DNA from 2 places in the Limosilactobacillus urinaemulieris genome. Region 1 is predicted to be linked to the other one. Evidence: predicted binding sites of a transcription regulator. Region 1 holds the regulator's gene; the other holds the start of a gene.

Region 1 (12,644 bases):
TCTCGAAAAATTAGCTCCCCAGGCACCAATTGTGGAAAATATTCTTCAATATCGCCAGATCTCAAAGCTACAATCAACGTATATTAAGGGACTGCTAAAAGTTATTCATTCGAGCGATCAAAAGATCCATACCCGTTACCTACAAACATTAACCCAAACTGGACGTTTATCGTCGGTTGATCCTAATCTACAGAACATCCCAGTACGATTACCAGAAGGGCGGCTTATTCGTCAAGCGTTTGTTCCGAGTCATGAGGGATGGCAGATATTCTCTTCTGATTATTCACAGGTTGAATTACGAGTCCTTGCTCATATTACAGGTGATCATAACCTTCAGGAAGACTTTAAGAATGGTGAGGATATCCATGCCAGCACAGCTCGCCGGATTTTTCATTTAAAACCAGATCAAGAGATTGATCGTAACATGCGTCGGCGGGCAAAGGCGGTTAACTTTGGAATTGTTTATGGGATCAGTGATTATGGGTTAGCCCAACGAATTCACGTTAGTCGCAGTCAAGCTCACGAATTTATTCAAAATTACTTTAAAGAATTTCCAAAAGTTAAGGATTATATTCATAACACGATTGAGTTTGCACGGCAAAATGGATATGTTGAAACGATTACTCATCGTCGTCGTTACTTGCCAGACATTAATGCCAAGAGCTTTAGCCGGCGTTCATTTGCAGAACGAACTGCGATGAATACGCCAATTCAGGGAAGTGCTGCAGATATCATTAAAATTGCAATGATTAAGATGCAGGACGAATTAGAAAAGCGTCAATTAAAGGCAAAAATGCTTCTTCAAATTCATGATGAGCTGGTTTTTGAAGCGCCAAAAGAAGAAATCCCAGTATTGAATAAACTAGTTCCTGACGTAATGGATTCAGCAGTTAAACTTTCTGTTCCGTTAAAGGTCGATAGTAAGTATGGCGATACATGGTATGATTTGAAGAAATAATTTGAGGAGGAAGGATCGATGCCAGAATTACCAGAAGTTGAAACGGTTCGTCGGGGATTATTAAAGATTGCTGCAGGACGAAAGATCAATGGAATTGATGTTCATTATGGTAAGACAATTACTAATGAAGTTGAACAGTTTAGGCAGTCGCTGATTGGTCAGACGATCGAAACTGTTGACCGTCGTGGCAAATACCTTCTTTTTCGGTTTAGTAATCACCTAACGATGGTCTCCCACTTACGTATGGAGGGCAGTTACTATACGCAACCGGCAGGAGCTTCGGTTGATAAGCATACTCACGTTGTCTTTAAATTTACGGATGGAACAGAACTTTGCTACCGTGATACTCGGAAATTTGGCCGAATGACACTAGTAAAAACCGGCGATGAGATGACAGTTGGTGGGTTGAAAACAATTGGTCCAGAGCCCACTGCCACTGATTTTAAGGTTGACTATTTTAAACGAATCTTGCGACGAAGCCGTGGAAAAATAAAACCGTTTTTGCTTAATCAACGCCATGTTGCTGGATTAGGAAATATCTATGTTGATGAAGTTCTTTGGATGAGCGGGATCAATCCTGAACAGCCCGCTAACACCCTTACTGATAAGCAGATCCAGACCCTGCATGATAATATTATTCAAGAGTTATCAAGGGCAATTGAGTATAAAGGGACAACTGTTCATACATTTAAAAATGCGTTTGGCGATGCTGGTGCATTTCAGGAGCAGTTAAATGCATATGGTCATGGTGGAGATAATTGTCCGCGGTGTGGTACAAAAATGGTAAAAATAAAAGTTAACCAGCGAGGAACCACATTTTGTCCACATTGCCAGCCATTATTGGAGATGAAAAATGACTAAGTTAATTGGATTAACTGGTGGAATTGCAACTGGTAAATCAACTGTTAGTACTTTGCTAAGGTTGAGTGGGTATCCGGTAATTGACGCGGATCAGGTGGTTCGTCAACTCCAGACCGTACATTCAAAAGGACTAGAACGGTTAACAGCAGTATTTGGAAGTGGGATCTTGAATGCTGACCAGACGTTAAATCGGCAGGCGTTGGGTTCCCTTGTATTCAGTGATCAAACTAAATTAGCTAAGTTGAATATGATAATGCAGCCATTGATTCGTGAAGAGATTTGGCGACAGATAAAAAACTACCAAAAACAACAAATTCCATATGTTATTTTAGATGCTCCGCTCCTGTTTGAGGAAAACTATACTGATGAATGTGACCTGGTCGTGGTTGTTGCTACCGATTATCAAATCCAGGTCCAACGACTAATGAAGCGAAATGGGTATTCGCAAACTGAGGCAGAGCAGCGGATTGACTCTCAGATGCCATTAGCAAAGAAAAAACAATTGGCTGATATTGTAATTGATAATAACGGAAGTAAGGAAGAATTAAAGCGGCAAGTTGCTGGATTGATTGATCAGATGCACAATAATAAGTTATGATAAAATGAAAACTATTTAATAGTAAGCAAGGAGGAAGGCCAGATGCGTTGTCCACACTGTCATAAAAACGGTTCGCGTGTTGTTGATAGTCGGCCAAGTGAAGATGGCACTTTTATTAGACGACGTCGAGAATGCATTCACTGTGGTTTCCGTTTTACCACTTTTGAACGGTATGAAGAGACTCCATTATTAGTGATAAAAAAAGATGGAACACGGCAAGAATTTAGTCGTCAAAAGATTTTAAACGGGATTGTTAGATCCGCGGAAAAACGTCCTGTTAGCATGGAGCGCCTAACAAAAGTAACTGATAAAATTGAAAAAGAAGTTCGCAGCCTTGGTGAAAATGAGGTTTCCAGTCAGGTGATTGGTAAATTTGTTATGCAAGAATTGAAAGACATTGACGAAATCGCCTACATTCGTTTTGCAAGTGTTTACCGTCAATTCAAGGATGTTGATGCATTCATGAACGAGTTGGAATCCATGATGAAAAATAGCGATAAGAAGTAGGGGGGAACGAGGCCATAATGACTAAAAGTAAATCAATATTTGATCCAGGGGCTGGATATATTGTTACTGCTAGCCACCAATGGTCAAATTTCAATGAAAAGGTTTTTGAACTTTTTTATCAGCCAATATTAGGAACAGCCGCATTTGCGATGTTTCATGCCTTACGAACACAATTAAACGAAAAACCAGCAATTAGTGATCGGCATCTCCAATCTCAATTACTAGTTCAGCTTAATGCAGGACTGCGGACAGCTGAAGAAGGCATTCAACGCCTGGAAGCAACTGGGATGCTACGGACTTTTACCCAAACTGATCAGCTTGGCGATTTATTCGTTTATGAGCTTCAACCAACACTTACGCCGGCTGAATTTATTAATGATAACCTTCTTAGTATTCTGCTGTTAGAGGCTGTTGGTGAAGCGCGCTTTAAGGAGTTGGGTGAATTTGCTAACCGTTTTGCTTTAGGAAGTCATCAAGTAACATTAAAAGAAATAACCCATAACTTCTTCGATGCTTTTCATGTTGATGATCAGCGGATTACGCATTTACCGACAGAGATCACTACTACTCGCAAAAAAATAGTTAGTGAGAAGAAATCAAAGAAGAAGGTAGTTAACGTTGATTTTGACTGGCCGACCCTAGTGCAGTTGTTAAAGGGTCAGCCCATAACCGAAAAGGATCTAAGTAGTAACCGTGACTTAATAGAAGTAGAGCACCAGCTTTATGGGATTGATGAGCCAACAATGGCCCGACTGATTACTCAATCAACTGATTTGACAACAAGCAAAATTCGTCCGCAACGACTTAAACAAATTATAGCTGGAAAATACCGGGTAGATGCTAAGCAGCCGGGTAAAGAAAAAGTTAGTGAAGAAAAGGGAACAGTCACACTTTCACAGGAAGAACAGCAGTTAATTGAAACATGCAAATACTATGCGCCGGTGACGTTTCTTCAACAGCTAAAACAACAGATGGGCGGATTTGTGACTTCAGGAGAACGAGCAATTATTCGGAACCTGATTCAAGAACAACAATTAGATGCAGGTGTTGTTAATATCCTTTCATGGTATGTAATTGCGTCGCTTAAACGACCGACACTTCAAGCAAATTATGTAAATGCAATTGCTAATAATTGGATGCGTGCTGGAGTGGCGACAGCTGAAGAAGCGCTTGCCCATATCCATGAATTTAACGATCAAAAGGCGCAGAAACGTACTAGTCGTCAAACAAACTATTACCGCCAGCGAACCACTACTGTTCGAGAGAAGATGCCAGCATGGGCTAATGAAGATGAACAGCAAATCAAGAAGCCAACACCAGAACAATTAGAGCGGCTTCGTCAGCGGTTAGCAAGGCGAAAAAAGTCGGGTGGCTCTGAAGGGGATGAGAGTAAATGAAATCGTTGAGTAAAACAATGAAAGAAATTATGAAGAGCCAAAATTTTGGTCCTGCCTATGAGCAAATGATCAGTCAGGTTCTGAATGATCCGGAAGTTGCTGCCTTTTTGAAGAATAATGCCCAAAAACTTTCACCTCAGGCAATTGAGCGAGGCGAGGCTAAGCTTTACGAATACTTTCACGAAAAACAATTGATTAGTAAGGGAACGGCCACGGTAGCGCCAGGCTATTCGCCACAATTAATTGTTAATGCGGGACAAATTGATGTAACTTATGTGCCCACTAAAAAACTGCTTGAGCAACAACGACAAGCTCATATTAAGCAACTGGTTTCTTCAATTAATATGCCTAAGTTTATTCATGGTGCTTCCTTTGATCGGTTTTATATTGATAAACCGTACTACACAGAAACGCGTAACAATGCTTTAACTGCAGCACTTGATTTTATTGATCAATATTCTCCAAATGAATTTCATCCCGGATTATATCTTTATGGCCGGTTTGGTGTTGGGAAGACTTATCTTTTGGGAGCGATTGCTAATGAGCTTGCTCAACAAAAGGGTGTTGCAACAACGATGATGCATTTTCCAAGTTTTGTTGTTGAGATGCGTAATTCGATTAAGACGAATAATTTAGGTTCAAAACTTGATGCGGTAAAAAAGGCCCCGGTATTGGTGCTTGATGATATTGGTGCTGATGCGATGACCACTTGGGCCAGAGACGATATTCTGGGTGTTATCTTGGAATACCGAATGCAAGAAGAGCTTCCAACGTTCTTTAGCTCTAACTTCTCAATGGATGAACTTCAAAGTCACTTAACGGTAAATGTAAAGGGAGAAGAAGAGCCGGTCAAGGCGAGTCGGATTATGGAGCGGATCAAGTTCCTTTCTCGCCAATATGAAATGGCGGGGGCCAATCTTCGTGACAAAGGATAAAAATATTTAATGCTTTCCCTTGACATTGAATGATCGCTTTAGTATTCTAGATAACGTTGAAAGAAAAAGCAGGAGCACCCGCTTCTCGCCTAGGTGATAAGGATTGCCGGGCTGACGAGTTAAATAAGAACAATGATAGTATTGTTTATTATTAGCGGGGTGTAGAATGCACTCCGCTTTTTTGCTTGATCTTTCGCTAATAAAATTGGAGGTGCGTTGCCATAGCTCAAGATATGATTGTCAATAACGGTATTCGTGCTCGTGAAGTACGGCTAATTGGTCAAGATGGCGAACAGTTAGGAATTAAGTCAAAACGCGAGGCGTTACAATTAGCTGAAGATGCTAACCTTGATTTGGTTCTGGTAGCCCCAAAGGCTCGACCAGCTGTTGCCCGGATCATGGATTACGGAAAGTACCGTTACGAAATGCAAAAGAAAGAGCGTGAAGCTCGAAAGAAGCAAAAGACTGTAACGGTTAAGGAAATTCGGTTGAGCCCTTCAATCGATACGAATGACTTTAATGTCAAGTTAAAGCGCGTTCGTAAATTCATTGAAAAGGGCGATAAAGTTCGTGTTTCCTTACGATTCCGTGGTCGTGCTATCACCCATAAGGATATCGGTCGTGACATGATTGAAAGAATGGCCAAAGAAACTGAGGACATTGCAACAGTTGTACAACGACCAAAGATGGAAGGGCGGAGTATCTTCTTAACTCTTGCCCCAGCTGCTGATAAAGCAAAAAACTAATTTAAGAAAGTAGGGAATTTTTCTTATGCCAAAGATGAAGACTAACCGTGCCGCTGCAAAGCGTTTTAAGCGTACTGCTAATGGTGGATTCAAGAGTGGTAATTCATTCACCAGTCACCGTTTCCACGGTAAGACCAAGAAGCAACGTCGTCAATTACGTGGCTTGAGCATGATGGACAAGTCCAACGTAAAACGTTACAAGAAGTTACTCCCATTTAAGTAAACTTCGTTCGAAATAAGAAAAACACGTAGGAGGAATTCAACATGCGAGTTAAAGGTGGAACTGTTACGCGCGCACGTCGTAAGCGCATCATGAAATTAGCAAAGGGTTACCGTGGTTCAAAGCACCGTCTTTTTAAGACTGCTAAGGACCAAGTAATGAAGAGCTACACTTATGCTTTCCGTGACCGGAAGGTTAATAAGCGTAAGTTCCGTGAACTTTGGATTGCCCGGATTAACGCTGCTGCACGCATGAACGATATTAGCTACAGCAAGTTAATGCATGGCTTGAAGTTAGCTAACATTGACATCAACCGGAAGATGTTAGCTGACTTGGCTGTTAACGATGCTGAAGCATTTAAGGCTATCGTTGACGAAGCAAAAAAGGCTCTTAACTAAGAGTTCTTAAAATGAAGCAATGGTCATTGGTGAGTAGCCAGTGGATCGTTGCTTTTTTATTTTCCCAGGTTAATTAGGTCGTTAAGAGTAGCGGTTGGAAGAAACAATCGCTATAATTAGAATAATAGTAATTATTTGAGAGGTATGACTTTGTTAGAAGAGTTTAAACCAACATGGATGGTAGAGAGTATTTATTCAGTTTCTCCTGAACAATTAAAGGCTCGTGGCATTCGTGCTGTTTTTAGTGATTTAGACAATACTTTGATCGCTTGGAATAATCCGGAGGGGACGCCGGAATTACACCAATGGATGGCAGAGCTAAAGGAAGCGGGGATCCCGTTAATTGTTATTTCAAATAATAATAAGAAGCGAGTTGCCAAAGCTGTTGCTAATTTAAAACTACCATTCATGTCGCGTTCCTTAAAACCGTTAAGTTTTGGGATTACCCGAGCTCGTAAAAAGCTAGGCTTAGCTAAGAATGAGGTAGTGATGGTTGGCGATCAGCTAATGACGGATATGCTGGCTGCTCATCAAGCTGGAGTTCGTAGTATTTTGGTTAAGCCAATCGTCCAAACTGATAAGTGGACTACCAGAATGAATCGGTTGATAGAAAAGTATGTCTGGCGTGAATTGCGCCGGCATTATCCAAATTTAAAATGGCAGGAGGATTTGAATGACTGAGGAAAAACAAAATCGTGATGATTTAAGATGTATTGGTTGTGGAGCAAAGATTCAAACAACTGATCCCAAAGAACCTGGCTATACTCCTCAATCAGCGCTTGAAAAGGGATTGAAGAACAATGAACTATATTGCCAACGGTGCTTTAGGCTTCGGCATTATAATGAAATTGCCCCAGTTTCTTTGAGTGATGGTGATTTTCTTCGTCTTCTTAGTCAAATTCGGAATGATAATGCGCTAATTGTTTATGTTGTTGATATTTTTGATTTTAACGGTAGTATAATTCCGGGATTGCATCGTTTTGTTGGTTCAAATCCAGTTTTACTTGTCGGGAATAAAGAAGACTTGTTACCTCGTTCATTAAGACGTTCGAAGCTCCGTGATTGGTTACGTCAGCAAGCTAATTTAGCAGGCTTGCGGCCAATTGATACAGTTCTTGTATCTGCCAAAAAGAACCATCAAATTGATTACTTGTTAGAAGTAATTGATAAGTACCGTCAAGAACGGGATGTCTATTTTGTTGGGGTAACTAACGTTGGTAAATCGACGCTGGTTAATCAAATAATTAAACAGCAAACAGGGATTAAGGAACTAATCACAACGTCTAAATTCCCGGGAACAACCTTAGATAAAATTGAAATCCCGCTTGATGATGGTCATCGGTTAATTGATACCCCAGGAATTATTCACCAGCATCAAATGGCTCATGTCTTATCAGCTAAAGATTTAAAGTATGTTTCACCACAAAAGGAAATTAAACCACGGACTTACCAATTGGATCCGGAACAGACAATTTTTATTGGTGGAGTAGCTCGTTTTGACTACTTAACAGGTCACCATGCGGGGATAATTGCTTACTTTGATAATAACCTTCTCCTTCATCGAACAAAGTTAGCTAATGCTGATCACTTTTATGAAAAACACCTTGGCGAATTATTAACACCCCCAACGAAGGACGAATTAAAAGGATTTCCGCCATTAGAGCGTCAGGAGTTTCACTTATCTGAGAAGAGTGATATTGTTTTTGAAGGCTTGGGCTGGATCACCGTTCCGGCAGGGACAAGTGTTGCTGCCTGGGTTCCAAAAGGTGTTTCAAGTTTAGTACGGCGAGCAATGATTTAAAAAGAGGTACAGAATGGAATTAAGAGGAAAGCAAAAACGTTTCTTAAGGGCACAAGCTAACCATCTTCAACCAATTTTTGCGGTTGGTAAGGAGGGATTAACCCAAAACTGGGTTAATCAATTAGATGGGGCATTGGATCGTCGAGAATTAATCAAGGTTAATATTCTCCAAAATTCTGATGTGACGCCTAAAGAGGTTCAACACTTTATTGAAAGTCAAACGACAATTCATGTTGTCCAAATAATCGGTCGGGTACTAGTTCTTTTTAAGGTATCTGCAAACAAGGATGCTCGGGAACTATCATCACGGGTAAAGAAGATCTAATTGGGGTGAGACTTTTTGCAACAGTGTGGAGTTTTAACAAGTACAAAAACAATTACTAAGTCGCAACTTCAACTTGCTCCTAATCAGCAACGTCAACGGATTGGCTTATATGGTGGAACATTTAATCCAGTTCATAATGCTCATTTACTGGTGGCAGATCAGGTTCAATCTTTATTGTGTTTAAACCGGGTTGATTTTATGCCGGATTTTATTCCTCCACATATTGACCATAAAAGCGCCATTGACGCTCAAAAACGGGTTGAGATGTTAAAGTTAGCAATTAGTGATAATAGTCGTTTCGGAATTGAAATGGCAGAGTTAAACCGTGGTGGGGTTAGTTATACCTATGACACAATGAAACAATTGTTGGAACAAAACCCGCTAACGGAATATTACTTTATCATTGGTGGTGATATGGTGGACTACTTGCCAAAGTGGCACCGAATTAATGACTTAGTAAAGTTGCCTCGTTTTCATTTTGTGGGCGTTCGTCGTCAGGGCGCAAAGAATGAAACTCACTATCCGGTGATCTGGGTTGATGTTCCTCTAGTTGCTTTTAGTTCAACTGATATTCGTCATCGAATCTCAACGGGACAGTCGATTAGGTATATGGTTCCAGAAAAGGTTGCACAATATATAAAGGAGCACCGACTTTATCATGAGTGAAGAGCAAATTAAGTATCAAAAACACTATATTCCATTAACTCGGGACGAATTGGTAGAACGCCTGCACTTAGTATTGCGTCCTAAACGATTTAGTCATGTACTTCGAGTTGAGAAAACAGCAGTTAAATTGGCGAAGACTAATGGAGTTGATCCAGAAAAGGCAAGTATTGCTGGCCTTTGTCATGATTATGCAAAACAACGTCCAGATGATGTTTTTATCCAAGTAATTAAGGATAAAAAAATGTCACCAGAATTGTTAAACTACGGGAATGCCATTTGGCACGGTGTTGTTGGTGCTGAGTTGTTGAAAGATGAACTCGGTATTTGGGATGAGGATATCTTAAATGCGGTTCGGCATCATACAACTGGCGCTGCAATAATGAGTAAGCTAGAACAAGTTATTTATATGGCAGACTATATTGAACCAGCACGGGATTTTGATGGAGTTCAAACAGCACGAAAAATTACCGCTGATGATCTTGGTGCTGGAGTCGCTTATCAGACAAAACACACTCTTCAATATTTGATTGCAAATAATAAACCCGTTTATCCAAAGACAATTGAAACCTATAATGCTTGGGTACCAAAATATGAAAGGAAGATAAACTAGATGGATAGTAAACAATTATTAGAAATGGCAGTTAAAGCTGGTGATGGTCGTCGGGCTGAGGATATCGTTGCTTTGAAAGTCGACCAAATTAGTCCAATGGCAGATTACTTTGTGATTATGACTGGTGGTTCTGACCGGCAAGTACAAGCGATTGCCAACGCGATTATCGAAAAAGCTCATGAAGAGAAAGTTAATATTGGAAGCGTCGAAGGAAAGAATCATGCCCAATGGGTACTGATTGATCTTGGCGACGTTGTTGTTCACGTTTTCCGTGAAGAAACGCGGGCTTTTTATAACCTTGAGAAGTTATGGTCAGATGCGCCAATGGTTAATATTAGTGAATGGGTTAATGATTAATGATTTACCAGAGCTTTGCCCAACTATACGACCAATTATTTGACCAGAAGCTGTATAGGCGTTGGCTTGATTTTACCTTGAATTGCGGACAAACCGTTGCGGGGAATAAAGTCTTAGATCTTGCAGGAGGTGCTGGTCGTCTTGCTGTAATGTTAGCTCAACGTCACTATGATGTTACGGTTGCTGATTTTTCTTCTGAGATGTTAAGTCTTGCAAATCAACATGCTGATGAGGCCGGAGTTAATTTAAAAATTATTGAGGCCGATATGCGGAACCTTACTAATTTGCCTCAATATAATTTAGTGACCTGCTATGCTGATTCGCTAAACTACCTAGATGACATGGTGGCCGTGCAGATGACTTTTCGTCAAGTTTATGAACATTTGACTACTGATGGGATCTTTTTATTTGATATGATAAGCCCCTACAAGACAGATGTTGTCTATCCTGGTTACATGTATAATTATGAAGATGAGGCTCACCAGCACGCGTTTATGTGGCGAAGCTTTATGGATGATGAGGTTAAGCATGGGGTAATCCATGAGTTAGCCTTTTTCAACCGGTTAAGCAATGGTGAGTATCAGCGGGTTGGGGAAACCCATTTTGAACGAGCCTATCAGTTGGTAGAATTGCAAACAGCGTTAGACCAGGTTGGCTTTGAACGGATTGAAGTCTCCAGCAACTTTGGGCAAAATAAGGTAACTGATAAAGATGAGCGGTGGTTCTTTAAATGTCAGAAATAGGAACTAGGATGCATGCAGTTGGGTTAGTTACCGAATATAACCCGTTTCATAATGGGCACATTTATCATATTGAGCAGGCAAAAAAGATTACGAATGCTGATGTAGTAATTGCGGTAATGAGTGGTAATTTTACGCAACGTGGAGAACCGACAATCCTTGATAAATGGCAGCGAACACGAGCAGCACTGGCAAATGGGGTTGATCTAGTAATAGAATTACCTGTTTTTATGGCTGTTCAGCCTTCTCATCGTTTTGCAGCGGGAGCATTACAATTACTAAACGATTTGCAGGTAACTGATGTGGTTTTTGGGGCAGAACACCCATCTTGGGACTTTTCGAAGTTTGTAATGGCAGAAAAGCACTTTAACGAGAAATCCTTTGAGCAATTTAATGCAACCTATGCAACGCAATTTAACCAACAATTAAATGAATTAACTGGACATCAGTTAACAGATCCAAATGATATTTTAGCTTTCGCGTACTATAAAGCGATCATTGACAATCAGTATCCAATTGCCCTTCACCCAATTAATCGCTTGGGAAGTCAGTATCATGATCAAACGGTTACTGGCACAATCGCTAGTGCAAGCGCAATTCGCAGGGCGGTTGAGCTTCATGAGACAATTGCTCAGGTAGCACCTGCAGAAACTGTAATTGCATTAGCCAAACTAACGCAATTACCAAAGTGGGAGCAACTGTACCCGTTATTAAGAAATTTTCTAATTCAAACACCAGTGAAAAGTCTTCACCAGATTTACCAAATGGCTGAAGGACTAGAGTATCGTTATCGTGATGCTGCAGAACGAGAATTAACGTTTCCAGGTTTTATTCGTCGCGTAAAAACAAAACGATATACTTATTCACGCTTACTTCGGGTATGTTTGTATGCTGTGATGGGAATTACAGATTCTCAAATAGCGCTGGCCAGTGATCATCCATACTTGCATGTTTTGGGGTTCACAGAACGAGGACAAGATTATTTACATCAGATTAAAAAAAGGGTTGAATATCCCTTGTTAACCAAGATTGGTCAGGATGAACATGATGGTTTAGTTAATTTAGACTATCGAGCAGGAAAGTTATATCAAATGTTTACAGACGTAGAACAGGACGTTAAACATGCACCAATTATTGTTCGTAAAGGGAATTAAAAGTGTCAAGGATAAAACATTGACAAGCAAATTTGTGACTAGTATAATTGTGCTTGTTGCATTAGGAGGTTAATACGATGAAATGGTCAATAGCAGAGTTACATCGTTATTCAGATGAACCGCTACACATTCAGACAACCCTCGATTTAAACCAGATCTTAACAACATCATTTCCGGACACCATCTTGGCTGTTCAACCAGTTAAGGTTGATGGATATGTTAGTTATGATCAGGGGGATGTTACCATTAGTACTCATGTACAGACAACGGTAACTGTACCTTCTAGTCGATCATTAACACCCGTAGCGTTACCGCTCGATTTTTCGTTTACTGAGACTTATGTTGATGATCCTGCACACCTCTCTCGTTAT
Region 2 (12,644 bases), on a different contig from region 1:
GACTACCTTAACCAGGCAATCAATTTGATTAACACTAATTACGGGGATGTTCAAAACTACTTAACTGAATACCTCGATCTCTCACAAAACGATCTTAAGCAACTACAACAACTATATTTAGATTAAAGAAGTGATTTTAATGAAAATTTCAGTCCCGCTCATTAATGGAATGTTAGCTGATGAATACGGCAAGTATGCTCCAGATAATTTAATGTTGGCTGGCCATCCGATTAAATCTTTCCCGATAGAGATCAATGAAGCGCCGGCCGAGACAAAGACATTTGCCATCGTTTTTATTGATTATGATTCCACTCCGGTGTGTGGGTTTACCTGGATCCACTGGCTCGCTGCGAATATTCCTAGTGACATGACTTCCATTCCAGCAAATGCTAGTCGCCAACTAAGCGATCAATTTGTGCAAGGAAATAATAGTAATGCTGGTTCCCTAGTTAATGGCGATCCTGCAATCTCTAGCGGTTACGTAGGTCCACAGCCACCAGATCAAACTCACCACTACACACTAAGGGTTTACGCTCTTGATGACCAGTTGCCGCTTAAGAACCACTACTGGTTAAACGAGTTTATCCATGCCGCTAAAGGTCATATCTTAGCCCAGGCAGAATTTGATATTCCAAGTCGCGCATAAGGAGGAATAATAAAATGGAAACAAGAATTTTCTTTAATCCTGGCGATTCAATCGCTAATATTCATGATTACAACGAAGCAGTTCGCAAGGGACAAATCTTCAAACGTGAACGAGAAGCCGATGATCTCGTCATCGCTAAGGGACCCGATGACGAAGAATACGCAATCTTCTATGCAAAGGATGCGCAAGTCCAGCCGAAAGCTGATAAGGTTAAGCCATATGAAATTAAGAATCGGCTTTAGCGTAATAAAGGGAGTGAGACAGAACTAGCTCGCTAGTTCGTTTTCGAACCCCCGCAAACACAAATAGGGCTTCAGTGTTCGGATTTTCCGAGCACTGAAGCCCATTTGTGTACTGCGTCGTTTGTATTTTATCTAGGTAATATAACTTATGTCACAACTCTTTTTTCATTTTTTCCTTTACCGGCCACCAACCAGCTTAGCAACTTGAGATTCAAGGTAGCCAATCAATGCGTCTGAATCAGCTTTGAAGTCATCAACAAAGCTTTTGCCGTTTGGTGTAACAACACCAACTTGTTCACCCATTGCATCGGTAACAATTAACTTATCCCCGTCACGTTTTACCTCATCGTAGCGTCCTTCAAGTGCCTCATCCAATAAGGCCTGCAAAATATCTGGAACAGCCTGTTCGATCACTTCTTCTGGTGTTACTTGTTCACCATGAACCTGATGTTTAGCTACCTGAACAGCCACTTCATCCATATTCTCAGGAATATATGCACTCACTAATCTCAGCTCCCTTTCATCACGACAAAATGAGTTAACTACTTTTTTCGCTTTTTTCGTCGTTTCTTGCTAAATTTAATTCCTTGTGGGACCCGCTTCTTTCTTAATAATTGCCGATCCTTCTCTACCGGAACTGGTTGACGGGTTGCCTGTTGCCGCTTATGCAATTGTTGTCGTTCGTACTCACCCCATGGACTAAGGATCGAACGCATGAATGTTGCTACTTGTGATTGGTGGGCATCCATCCACTTTTCGGTTTTATTCACGTTATCAGTATCGACACCTTGACTCTGAATGTATGAAAGCATCAATTGAGTTGTCCGTTGACGACGCTCCATTGAAGCCAGCATATTTTGAGAGGTTTGCATATGGGCAATCGACTTCAAAGCAACCCGATACTGATCCATATCAATCTGGTCGGTTCGTTTCAGGTAGTCAAACAGTGCTTGAGCAGTTGGAACAATATTCAAAATCTCTAACTTGGTAATATTTGGATCTAGCGGCATCATCATCCCCAAGACCAATTGCAAGTCAGCAAACCGCCACTGATTAATGCCTTGATGACATTCCTGATACATTAATTGCAGAAATTCCGCAACCAGATATTGCTGATCAGCAATGCTGAGGTCTTTCTCCTTAAATTCTGGAGCAGTAGCGACCTCTCTTTTGATCCGCGTAATTTCCTGTTTCATCTTCCCTGCTGGAATTAACTTCACAGGGGCTGTCGGTTGCTTTAGTTCTTCACTTACCGACTCTTTGACGGATTGATCTTTTTGTGGTGCTTCATGGTTACCGGTTTGCTTTTTTGGACCCGAAGCAACTTCATCATTTAATTCAGCTAATGTCTGGTGAGCTTTCCGGCACTTATTCATTACTGGACGCTGCTCATCAATAGCCTTCTCAATTGCGCCTAATTGCTTATTCCCCAAGAACTTTTGATAAGCCTTCAGCACTGGTGCCACGGCAATTCCAAACGAATTAGTTAATGCTGGATCGGCAATAAATTGACCAACCATTACTTGTTGAACCGCTTGGGGTGTCCACGCGGTATCATCCAGTTGGTGCTCTTCGGTCATATACTTATTAAACCGAGTCAAAATGTTTTGAGCATGTTTCTGCTGATTAGCAGATAACTGGTCATACGTGGACGAATTTAAGAACCCTTTAATATGTTCTTCCTGTTCGCTCATTTCCCAATTATTCCTCCATCAAAAATTGAATTATCCTCTCTATCATATCATAATTACAGGTGAACAATTAATTAGGCCGTCAGCAAGACGACAAGGAGCGATTTTCAATGCAACGTAAAAAGATCCAAGAAGCAATGGCCCACGTATATTTTCAAAAGATGACACCGAATGGCTATCACGAAATTGAAAAAGAAATTGCCAAATTACAAGCACAGCGACCAGCTAAAATCAGTCAATTAAAGGCTGCTCGCGCTCTTGGCGATTTGTCAGAAAATACCGAGTATAGTACCGCTAAGCGTGAATTACGTCATTTAGAAAGTCGGTTACGCTACTTAAATAAGCAACTCCAATACGCTAAAATCATCAAACCTACCGATTCACAAACCATTGATCTTGGAACAACAGTTACCCTTCAATTTATTGACGATAACGAACGGGTTAATTATACGATTGTTGGTAAGCAAGAAGCTGATTTGCAAAAGCAAAAGATTTCATTTGACTCACCGCTCGGGCAAGCACTACTGCATCAAAAGGTGGGACAAACGGTTTCAGTTCAGGCACCACAATCCACCTACCAAGTTAAAATTTTAGCTGTTCGATTAACCTCCCCTGAGGAATCGGTTTAAACTAACTTCGTAAAAAATATTTTGGAATTAACTCGGTCCCCTGCACTAGCCTAATTAAGGCAAATATCGACTGATTAATTAGCTAATTTTTTGCTTGTTTCGCTAGCGAAGAATGCTATACTAGATCCCGTTGCATTTGCACAGCGCCCACAATATATTGTATTTTTTGCTTTTATTTATTTAGTGTGGGCACAAGATATTGATATAGGAGACTTTGAGTAATGAAAAACTATTTACACTTTCTCGCTCACCAACTTAAGGGTTGGCCCCAACAAAACTACTACCTGTTTTTCTTCAGTCTTGGCTGTCAGGTAATGACCTTGGTAAACGATAAAATTACCTGGATTACGGTAATTACCTTTATCGGAACAACACTGGGAGTCCTTTGTATTCTAGCAATCAACGCTGCTAAATCCGTTAACGGTTGGTTAGGGATCCTCTCTGCTATCTGTTTTATCATCGTTGGTTTCAGCGCCAAAAATTATCTCAGTATTGGTGAACAGCTTGCTTACGTTGTTACTCTAGATATCCCAGTCCTGCTTTCTGCTAATTGGAATATCAACATGGTCTCCAAAATCCGGAAATTCACTGGCAAAACTTGGGTCATTGCAATTCTCTCAACTATTGCTGTTTACCTTGTTTCTGGTTATCTAATTGGTGCCTTAACTAACGATCCACGTCCATGGATTGATGCCATTAGCTTCTCAATTAGTTTAACCGCTGGTGTTATTTGCTTTCTTCGGTACAACAACCAATACTTCTGGTGGCTGGCTTCTGGAATTTTCCAGATGGTCCTTTGGGGAATTACCTTTGCCCAAGGTGATGCTTCATTAGCAATGGCCGTTAACAGTATGGTTTACATTATCAATGATGTCTTAGCCTTTACCATTTCACCATGGTATAACAAGCGTGAACGTGCTCGCCTTGAAAAAGAAGAAGCTAAGTATTCAGCAAACTTACAAGCTTAAACTAAATAGATGAATCCCCAATTCAAGTCATCACGATTTGAGTTGGGGATTTTCTTAATGTATGATCTGATTAGTTATTTGACTTTGGGGGTTCAAAGATGGCTAAAATCTTCGTTGATAAGTTTACAGTCAGCCGCAGAAAATTAATCTCAAAAGAACTCTTAGTATTGCCATATTCAGCGTACTAAGAGTTTTTAGTTTGCTCACCTATTGATTAATGAACCCCCCCATATAAAATTAAGGTGAATTCAACTTATTGGGGAGATGATTCAATGTTAACCGTGAAGAATCTTAATATTTTCTATGGTCATAAGCAAATAATTGAGAATGCTTCATTTAGTATCCAACCGGGTGAAATCGTGGAGTTAATTGGGCCAAACGGTGCAGGTAAAACAACCATTATGAAAACACTCTTGGGTCTGACAAAATTCACTGGATCGATTTCTTTTAATAATCAACCTATTACCGCCAATAACCACAAGGCACTGCAAAATGTTGGCGCCTTGATCGAAAATCCCGCAATTTACCCGTTTTTAAGCGGAAAAGATAACCTCTCCCTATATTCAACTGATAAAGATGAGGTCGCGGAGTTAATCACTAAGCTACAAATGGATTCTTACATTCAGCGCCAAGCTAAAAGCTATTCAATTGGGATGAAACAAAAGTTAGGGATTGCATTAGCCCTGCTTAACCACCCCCAGTTTGTGATCCTAGATGAGCCAATGAATGGTTTAGGCATCGAAACCATCATTCTCATCCGAAAAATAATCCATGAGTATGCCCATAACGGAACCGCATTCCTTATTTCAAGCCATGTTTTAAGCGAACTGCAAAAGGTAATGACTTCCGTAATCATTTTAAACCAGGGACATATCATTATGGATGTCCCAGTTTCCCAATTCCAAGAAAGAGACAGTCAGCAATATCGCTTGGTAACCACTGACAATCAAACCGCCATTAAGTTATTAACTGCTAATTCCGTTACCGTGACCCCTACCTCTACTGGACTTGTTGTTAATAAGGATGATCTCTCGCAAATTCAACAAATACTGTTCAATAACCAAATCTGGTTACGGGAGCTTGTTCCTAACGTCCCATCTTTCGAAAAGAAAATCATCACTGTCCTTAAAGAAAGGCGGGAGACCTCAAATGGAAAATAGTTTATCACGAGAAACCTATAAATTCACTCACCAGCGAACCCCGCTTTACGGCTTCCTTGTTATGGTTTGCTTAATGCTCTATAGCAGTGTTCCCTCATACAAGGTTAACCCCTTCTTGATCAGCCAGGGATTTGGTGCTATTCAATGGTGTGCAATCATCATGGTCGCTGTCAGCGCTGATTTTATTTCAATGGAGTACCGTAATAACACAATGATCACGCTTCTTTTTAGAAGTAACAATCCCCTTACAATTTATCTTGCTAAACTGATTACCCTAGTGGTTTATGGAATTGCTTTGTTGGTAGCTGGCTTTGTTTGCTCACTGGTTTTGATGCTATTTCTAGGGAATAACTATTCATGGTCTGATAGTTTTCATGGTTATTCCCTAATTACCGCATTAGGATATAACTTTCTAGGCGCTTTTATCTACCTAATGTTTACCATTTCTCTCTCACTACTTTTGGTTATCCTGTTGAAGTCAAATTCAGTTGTTATCATTATTGGCCTTGCAATCGATTTTCTTGGGGCTAATTTTTCTGGGTTATTAATGAATATCCTCCCGAAAAAATTATGGGCGTGGAACCCACTCAATATGATTAACATCATTGTTCAACTATCCAATCAAAGTACGATTAAAATTACCCATCTCAGTAATTTTGAATTAATTCTCGGTAACGGTTGCTATACCCTACTATTCATTATTTTGGGATTGTGGGCCTTTAAAAACTACCAAAAATAGAGGGAGGGACAAGTATGTATCCCGAATTACATCGTGAACTTTACAAACTCAGTCACCGCAAACTCACTTGGTGGATGCCCGTGATAATGATCGGTTTGATGATTATTATGGGGTTAGCAATGGGAAGAGACTATTCCAATTTGCTTGTAATGACCTGTTATAATTCTAGCGACATTATTATGCTAATTCTTGTTATCCTTGGATCGACTATTTTTTCAACAGAGTTTCAAAATAATACGATCCTTGCACTGATTTATCATTCATCAAGTAAACTAGCGACCTTTATGGCAAAATACATTGCATTATTTATCTATAACGTAGTCCTTCACCTTTTAGCAATTGTTTTTACCATTCTTTTAAATATTGTTCCACTTCTCAATGCACCAGTATCGTGGACAGGCATTTATAAATACCACCAGCCACTAGTAGTAAATATGCTGGCGACGACTGGTATTGACATCATAACTTCAACGCTAATTATCAGCTTACTGTGTCTCTTCTCTTGTCTGATTAACTCCGATGCAATTGTTATTGCGATTAACGCGATTATCATTTTTATGGGGAGAGGCTTTTCCGCAAGTTTACTAAACGCTAACTTGGGAATCGGTCAAATTCTCAAATGGAACCCCCTTAACATGACTAATCTCACAACCCAATATTACAATTACGCATCCTACCATCCCACTTCCATGCTCTCCAACAGCCAACTCTTCTGGGGAACTTGCTGTTATATCGTTTTGATTTCGGGATTAGGATACTTAGCGTTTAGAAGAAAACGATTTTAAAAAATAAACTTCAAGAGCTTTGCAATTAAGTTCTTGAAGTTTATTTTTACTATTCTTCTTTGATTTCCTTTTGGTAAGCTGCATAGGTGGTTGGATCAAAACAAACCATCTCAACCTCAGCAACAACCTGGCTTGTTTTAAGGAAGTCACGGATTGTTGTGATGGCAATATGAGCAGCCCGGTCTAAAGGAAAGGCATACACTCCGGTACTAATCGAGGGAAATGCTACCGTATGACAATCGTTTTCTTCAGCAAGCTGCAAGCTGTTTCGATATGAATTAGCCAACAATTCGTCCTCGCCATTATTACCACCATGCCAAATTGGTCCTGGCGTGTGAATAACGTACTTTGCCGGCAGACGAAAACCATGTGTAATCCGTGCTTCACCGGTTGGACAGCCATGAAATTTCAAACAAGCGGCATACAGTCCTGGTCCAGCAGCTCGGTGGATCGCTCCATCAACCCCACCGCCACCAAGTAATGTCGTATTAGCAGCGTTGACAATCGCATCAACGTGGACCTGAGTGATATCTCCTTGGATTGCTTTAAGTTGGTGCATTTTTCTCCCCCTAACTTGATATTCCTAATTATAAAGCTTAAGAGGAACCAAATCCTCTTTTTCCATAGATTTAGTTCCTCTGACGATATTTATTGTTCAATTTTAGATCTAAATTGCGGATATAACCAAATTGTAGCGGTAACACAAAAACCAAATAAGATATATCCCGTAACCCTTCCAGAAACATATCCTAAATAATTATGGATATCTCCTGGCATTGCTGAAAGTGATGAGGCAGTTAGCTCGAATTGCATCACACCCAAGACAAGCCAACAAATATAGAATCCGTACTTCATTTTTAACCTTTTCCAGTCAATATATTTTAGAAGAACAAGCGTATTGAAAATTAGCGCTAATACTAATACCCACATGAACTTTCGCAGAGTTAAGTTACCCATTATCACAGGCTTTGCTAATAAAATTACTGACATAATAACGTTAATAATGTAGCTAAAGATAAAAGTTCGCCGTTCTTTTTTATTTATTTCATGTTCTTGCTTGTAGTTATCAATCATTTTATGATCCTCCCGTAATAAATCATCTAAACTTATACGGTAGAGATCACTAATTTGAACCAACATAAAGATATCCGGATAACTTCGACTATTTTCCCAACTGGAAATTGTTTTTCGTGAAACATTTAGTCTTTCAGCAATATCTTGCTGCGTCCAGTTATTCTTCTGTCGATAAGATTTCATTTTTTGAGCAAAATTCATCTCCAATTTAACCTCCACCGATATTAAATTGATTTCCCGGGAAATAATTCTTGATACTAAGATAACCAAAAGCGCGTTAAATGTCACGCTAAGGATCGTGGCAACAAAAAAGTTCCGCTTGTCTACTCTCTCAAGACAAGTGGAACTTTTTTGAACTTACTTTAGAAATGTGGTATTGCTAACGCGACCGCAATCGGTTATCGGTTCTACTGCAGCATAGCTAAAACGTGCTCAGCCTAACCTTCCTAGAGCTAACGACCTCCACCTCCGACGACATCCCGCCGTTCGGTGGAGAAATCGTTAGCCACCGGAAGGTTTTAACGGCTTCACACTCTCCTCTTTACCAAATATTCACCCGCTCTCCGGAAGCTTTGAACATCGGATCGTTGGGTTGAATGTTGAAAGCGGAGTAAAAGTCATCGAGGTTTTCTGCTTGAATATTGGCCCGGAGCTTTTGTGGAGCATGAACATCAATGGAAAGTAATAATTGTTCATACTGCTTAGTAGCTTTCATTCGCCAGATCGTTGCCCAATTAATAAAGAACTTCTTTGCATCGAAATCATCTTCTTGCTTAGCCGCTTCAAGAGCACAACTCAAGCCACCGGCATCAGCAATGTTCTCAGAAACGGTTAACTTCCCGTTAACTTTTTGACCAGCGAATTCAATTCCATCAAACTCTTTGATCATCTTTTGGGCTAGCTGCTTAAAATGTTCAGAATCTTCCTTAGTCCACCAGTTATTCAGGTTTCCCAACTCATCAAAGAGCGCACCATTATTATCAAAGGCGTGAGAAATTTCATGAGCAATTACCGCACCAATTCCGCCGTAGTTCTCACTACTGCTTTGCTTAAGTGAGTAGAATGGGGCCTGTAAAATTGCAGCTGGAAAGACGATGATATTCTTAAACGGATGGTAGTATGCATTTACGGTTGCCGCACTCATTTCCCAGCGCATCCGGTCAACCGGCTTGTTCCACCGACTAAACATCTCGCGATTTGCGACAATGTTGGCTTGATTAAGGTTAGCAATTAATGACTCACCCTCATCAATTTTAATTTGATCGTAAAGAGCTGGGATTTTGTCTGAATACCCTACTTGAATGCCAAGTTTATCTAACTTTAAAATTGCCTTATCACGGGTAGCCTTGCTTAACCAGTCATTGTTAGCTAATCGTCCTTTATATACTTTGATCATCTGCTCAACCATATGATGAACATCTTCCTTAGCTTGGGGACCAAAGTACTTCTTCCCGTAATAGTCACCCATTACTTGGCTAAAGACATCTCGTGCCAAGTAGTAAGCAAACTTCCGTTGATTAATCGACTTTTTACTACCGGAAAGTGCCCGACTATAACGACCATTAATCTCCCGCATTTCATCATCAAGATAGCTTGCGTTAGCTCGAATAACGTTGATTAACACCCAGCTCTTAAACAATTCAAAGTGATCCGTTAAGATCCCATTAAGTGCCTTAAAATATTCTGGTTCAGTTACAATGACCTTTTCAGGAGTAGTACCAATGAGCCGTTTAATCACATCTGCCAAGTCAAGCTGATCAGTTGAACTTGCTAATTCTTCTACGGTTTGCGGATTATACATTTTACTATAATCAGCTGCTTCCTCTGCGCTTTTTACGTTTGGAGCAAGAAGAGCATCAAACTTTTTGGTATTTTCAATATGCTTGGCAGCTTCATCCTTATCGTACCCAAGCTTATCCATCAAGGTAGTAACCATTGATGACCAGAGCTTTAGAAGCTGATCGTGTTGGTCCTTCTTATCAGCTTCATAGTAGCTTTTATCTGGCAAAATTAACGATGGTGCTGCAGCGAATAGAGCATAAACAGTTGCGTTTTTCATATCAGCATCAATATCAAAAACAACCGGTGACGGCATCCCCGCCATAATCCAGTTACGCCATTGACCCTGGTATTCATCATATGACTTCAATTCTTCAATACTTGTTAGCATCCGCTTAAGTGGGCGTGGGCCAACTTTTTTACGAAAATCAAATTTTTTAGCTAACCGGTATAGTTTTACCATCTCGTTGAAGCGGGAATCATCACTTTTTTCTTTTCCTTCCGCATAAGCATCTAGGTCATCCATGAGCTGCTTATCAATCTCGTCAACAAGGTCATTAAATCCCCCAGTTGCCGGCTTATCATCAGGGATTTTAGCGTTCTTTAGCCATTCCCCATTAACCGCTTCATATAAATCGTTTTTAATTTCTTGTTCATTCACTGTCACGCTCTTCATCCTCCTTATCAATCATATATTTATTATACTATTTTTAATTATCCGTTATCCATTAAAGGGCTTTAAGAGCTCGAATCGCGCAGCCCCGCTAAACCATTGAGAATGTTGACTTAATAATTGGCCAACTGCCCGGTAATCATCAAGATTAACGTTTCCAATTATTAAATGATGGTGTTGTAGCTGACGAGCTAAAATTACGTCCGCAGCCATTACCCGATCCCGAAAGAGCATTTGATTTCCTAAATCCCAATCAACATTCAGGAGCTTAACCGCCCGCTGGTATTCTTTTGAATGAGTTAGGATCTGTTTCATTACTGTCGGCTTTAATAATTCAGTCATTTTATTTCCTTCTTTAAGCTAAGAACTTGTCCAACCGGACGATGAAGTGACAAATCTGTAACTGACCCAGTTACTAACCAGTCAACCTGATGAAAATCGTATGGGTTAATCTTTTGCTCACCCCATCCATCAGTCATAATTACTACTAATGAATTTGTTGGATTAATATGGCGATCATGAAGAAAATCAAATATGCATTGAAAGCTTGTTCCTCCACCACCAACTCGGCGAAAAATAACCCGTTTACCATTTTCAATATGTTGATAGTGTTCAAAATGAACACGAGCATCAAATGGATAAATTTCTACGGGAAGGTGATCGCTATTTGTCATATAGCTAATCTGGCTTAATGCCTTTTCCAACTCATCATCAGTTACCGAACCAGAATTATCAACAAAGACTAAAATTCTGGGAACCAGTCGACTAACCGATCCCGGAAGTTCCATCCGCCAAGGTTGGCGTCGGTTAAACCTGTACGCTGCTTCTTCTCTTCCTGCAGCTAGCGTTCCCACTTGGCGACTAATCAATTGTTGCCAATTAAACCGGTCATTTATTTGTGGTTTCAATAATGTTGTTAAAATGTCACCTGGTAACGATCCACGATCCCTTTTAGGAGTATTCATATACGCTTGATGTAAAATCTTCTTTAACTGAGCTAACCGCAATTGTTGAATTCCAGAGGCAGGTTGGGCATCGCTTAATTGCCATCCCTGATGTGTTTCCTGAACTACCCGGGAAGGCTTTGCTTGATCATTTTGCCCTGCATCCTGTTCTTTTTTTCGCTGCAATTTCTGCTTATCTTGCTCTGATAGGTTCTTTAATAAACGAAGATAACTACTTGAATCCTGATGTGGCAAAATTCTGCGGTGCAAATACCGTTGCAGTTCTTCTAACGTCATTGTTTCACGGGGAACTTCTGGTAAATATTGGTTAACTGCAATGTCTGTTGCCAATTGAACTAACTCTGGCGTAGGTGAATTAGCATAACGTAATGGGTGTTGCCATAGTAAATGAAGGGCTTCATGTTCTAATAAAATTACCACTTCATCACTTCGTAGATCGGCTAGTTTTTGGGGAACTACCCTTAATTCAATTTGATCCTTCCGCCAAAAAAGACCCAGGATCGCATCTTGCTCCCGAATAACCCGTCGAGGAACCTGCAGAAGAATTTCACCAAGGATTCGCTGAGTTTGAAGAACTTGAACAATCGCTTGAGTAAGAACACGATTAGCTATTTCATAATCTGACGGGTTTTTTCTTAGTTGTTCAAGCATTTTTGCTAGTCGGTTCATTCGCCACGGTCCCCATAAGTTGCTATTTGAGCGCCGGTTTCGTATAATTCTGCCACCGCACCGTCAGGATTTTCCTTAGCGGTATTATACATTCTATTTAATAATTCATCGTTTTCACCAACTTGCTGAATAAGAGAATATTGACCATCTGGACTAATATCGGTTAGGTATGAACTAAAATTAGCTGCCCCACTATTCTGTGCTAACGTTTCTGAATATTTCCTAACCCATTCACGTAAAAGTGATAACTTATCAGCTTCTTCTAACTGCTGAAAGTCGGTTTCAAGTCCAGCTTGGTTTATCATATCGCTTACCTTTAGGCGAATTCCGTGAGCCTGAACAAATTTAGCAAATGAAACCCCAATCTCAGTTCCTAAATCACCACTAAACAAGTCAGGTGCCAATTGTTCCTGTACTTTTCCAGGAAGTTTTTGTAATTGATCCAGATTCCGGGAAACTCGTTCCCAAGCTCTTGGCGTTGGTGTTAAATCAGAGCCAAATTGATGTGGTTGAACTAGCCGACTCGGATACTGCGTTAAGTATTCAATTACCAACGGATTAATTTGAGAACGTTTAGTCTGTTCTCGCGGCTTTTTTGCCCACTCAAGCCATTCGTCAGTCGAA

The links. Region 1 encodes NrdR, which represses ribonucleotide reductase genes. Its sites were predicted from a motif close to ACACNATATATNGTGT; they were not measured.
Region 2: pnuC (nicotinamide riboside transporter PnuC) is a predicted target of NrdR. The motif match lies at 3,356-3,371, and genes of this name have one in related genera.

The regions. Positions count from the first base shown of each region.
Region 1 is NZ_CAKOBX010000008.1:70,397-83,040, forward strand. It holds gene polA (DNA polymerase I) at 1-958, shown strand, start outside; gene mutM (DNA-formamidopyrimidine glycosylase) at 977-1,819, shown strand; gene coaE (dephospho-CoA kinase) at 1,812-2,417, shown strand; gene nrdR (transcriptional regulator NrdR) at 2,460-2,924, shown strand; gene MR181_RS06725 (replication initiation and membrane attachment family protein) at 2,942-4,321, shown strand; gene dnaI (primosomal protein DnaI) at 4,318-5,256, shown strand; ribosomal protein L20 leader region at 5,317-5,446, shown strand; gene infC (translation initiation factor IF-3) at 5,490-6,002, shown strand; gene rpmI (50S ribosomal protein L35) at 6,028-6,225, shown strand; gene rplT (50S ribosomal protein L20) at 6,267-6,620, shown strand; gene MR181_RS06750 (YqeG family HAD IIIA-type phosphatase) at 6,771-7,301, shown strand; gene yqeH (ribosome biogenesis GTPase YqeH) at 7,294-8,421, shown strand; gene yhbY (ribosome assembly RNA-binding protein YhbY) at 8,435-8,746, shown strand; gene MR181_RS06765 (nicotinate-nucleotide adenylyltransferase) at 8,762-9,412, shown strand; gene yqeK (bis(5'-nucleosyl)-tetraphosphatase (symmetrical) YqeK) at 9,405-10,022, shown strand; gene rsfS (ribosome silencing factor) at 10,023-10,379, shown strand; gene MR181_RS06780 (class I SAM-dependent DNA methyltransferase) at 10,379-11,122, shown strand; gene MR181_RS06785 (nucleotidyltransferase) at 11,131-12,273, shown strand; gene MR181_RS06790 (YceD family protein) at 12,351-12,644, shown strand, end outside.
Region 2 is NZ_CAKOBX010000003.1:166,652-179,295, forward strand. It holds gene MR181_RS03375 (tyrosine-protein phosphatase) at 1-126, shown strand, start outside; gene MR181_RS03380 (YbhB/YbcL family Raf kinase inhibitor-like protein) at 140-646, shown strand; gene MR181_RS03385 (hypothetical protein) at 661-888, shown strand; gene MR181_RS03390 (hypothetical protein) at 1,066-1,392, opposite strand; gene MR181_RS03395 (hypothetical protein) at 1,431-2,582, opposite strand; gene greA (transcription elongation factor GreA) at 2,690-3,208, shown strand; gene pnuC (nicotinamide riboside transporter PnuC) at 3,430-4,176, shown strand; gene MR181_RS03410 (ABC transporter ATP-binding protein) at 4,449-5,336, shown strand; gene MR181_RS03415 (ABC transporter permease) at 5,326-6,075, shown strand; gene MR181_RS03420 (ABC transporter permease) at 6,090-6,860, shown strand; gene MR181_RS03425 (O-acetyl-ADP-ribose deacetylase) at 6,910-7,419, opposite strand; gene MR181_RS03430 (helix-turn-helix domain-containing protein) at 7,509-8,135, opposite strand; gene MR181_RS03435 (M13 family metallopeptidase) at 8,476-10,389, opposite strand; gene MR181_RS03440 (hypothetical protein) at 10,435-10,728, opposite strand; gene MR181_RS03445 (vWA domain-containing protein) at 10,725-12,020, opposite strand; gene MR181_RS03450 (AAA family ATPase) at 12,017-12,644, opposite strand, start outside.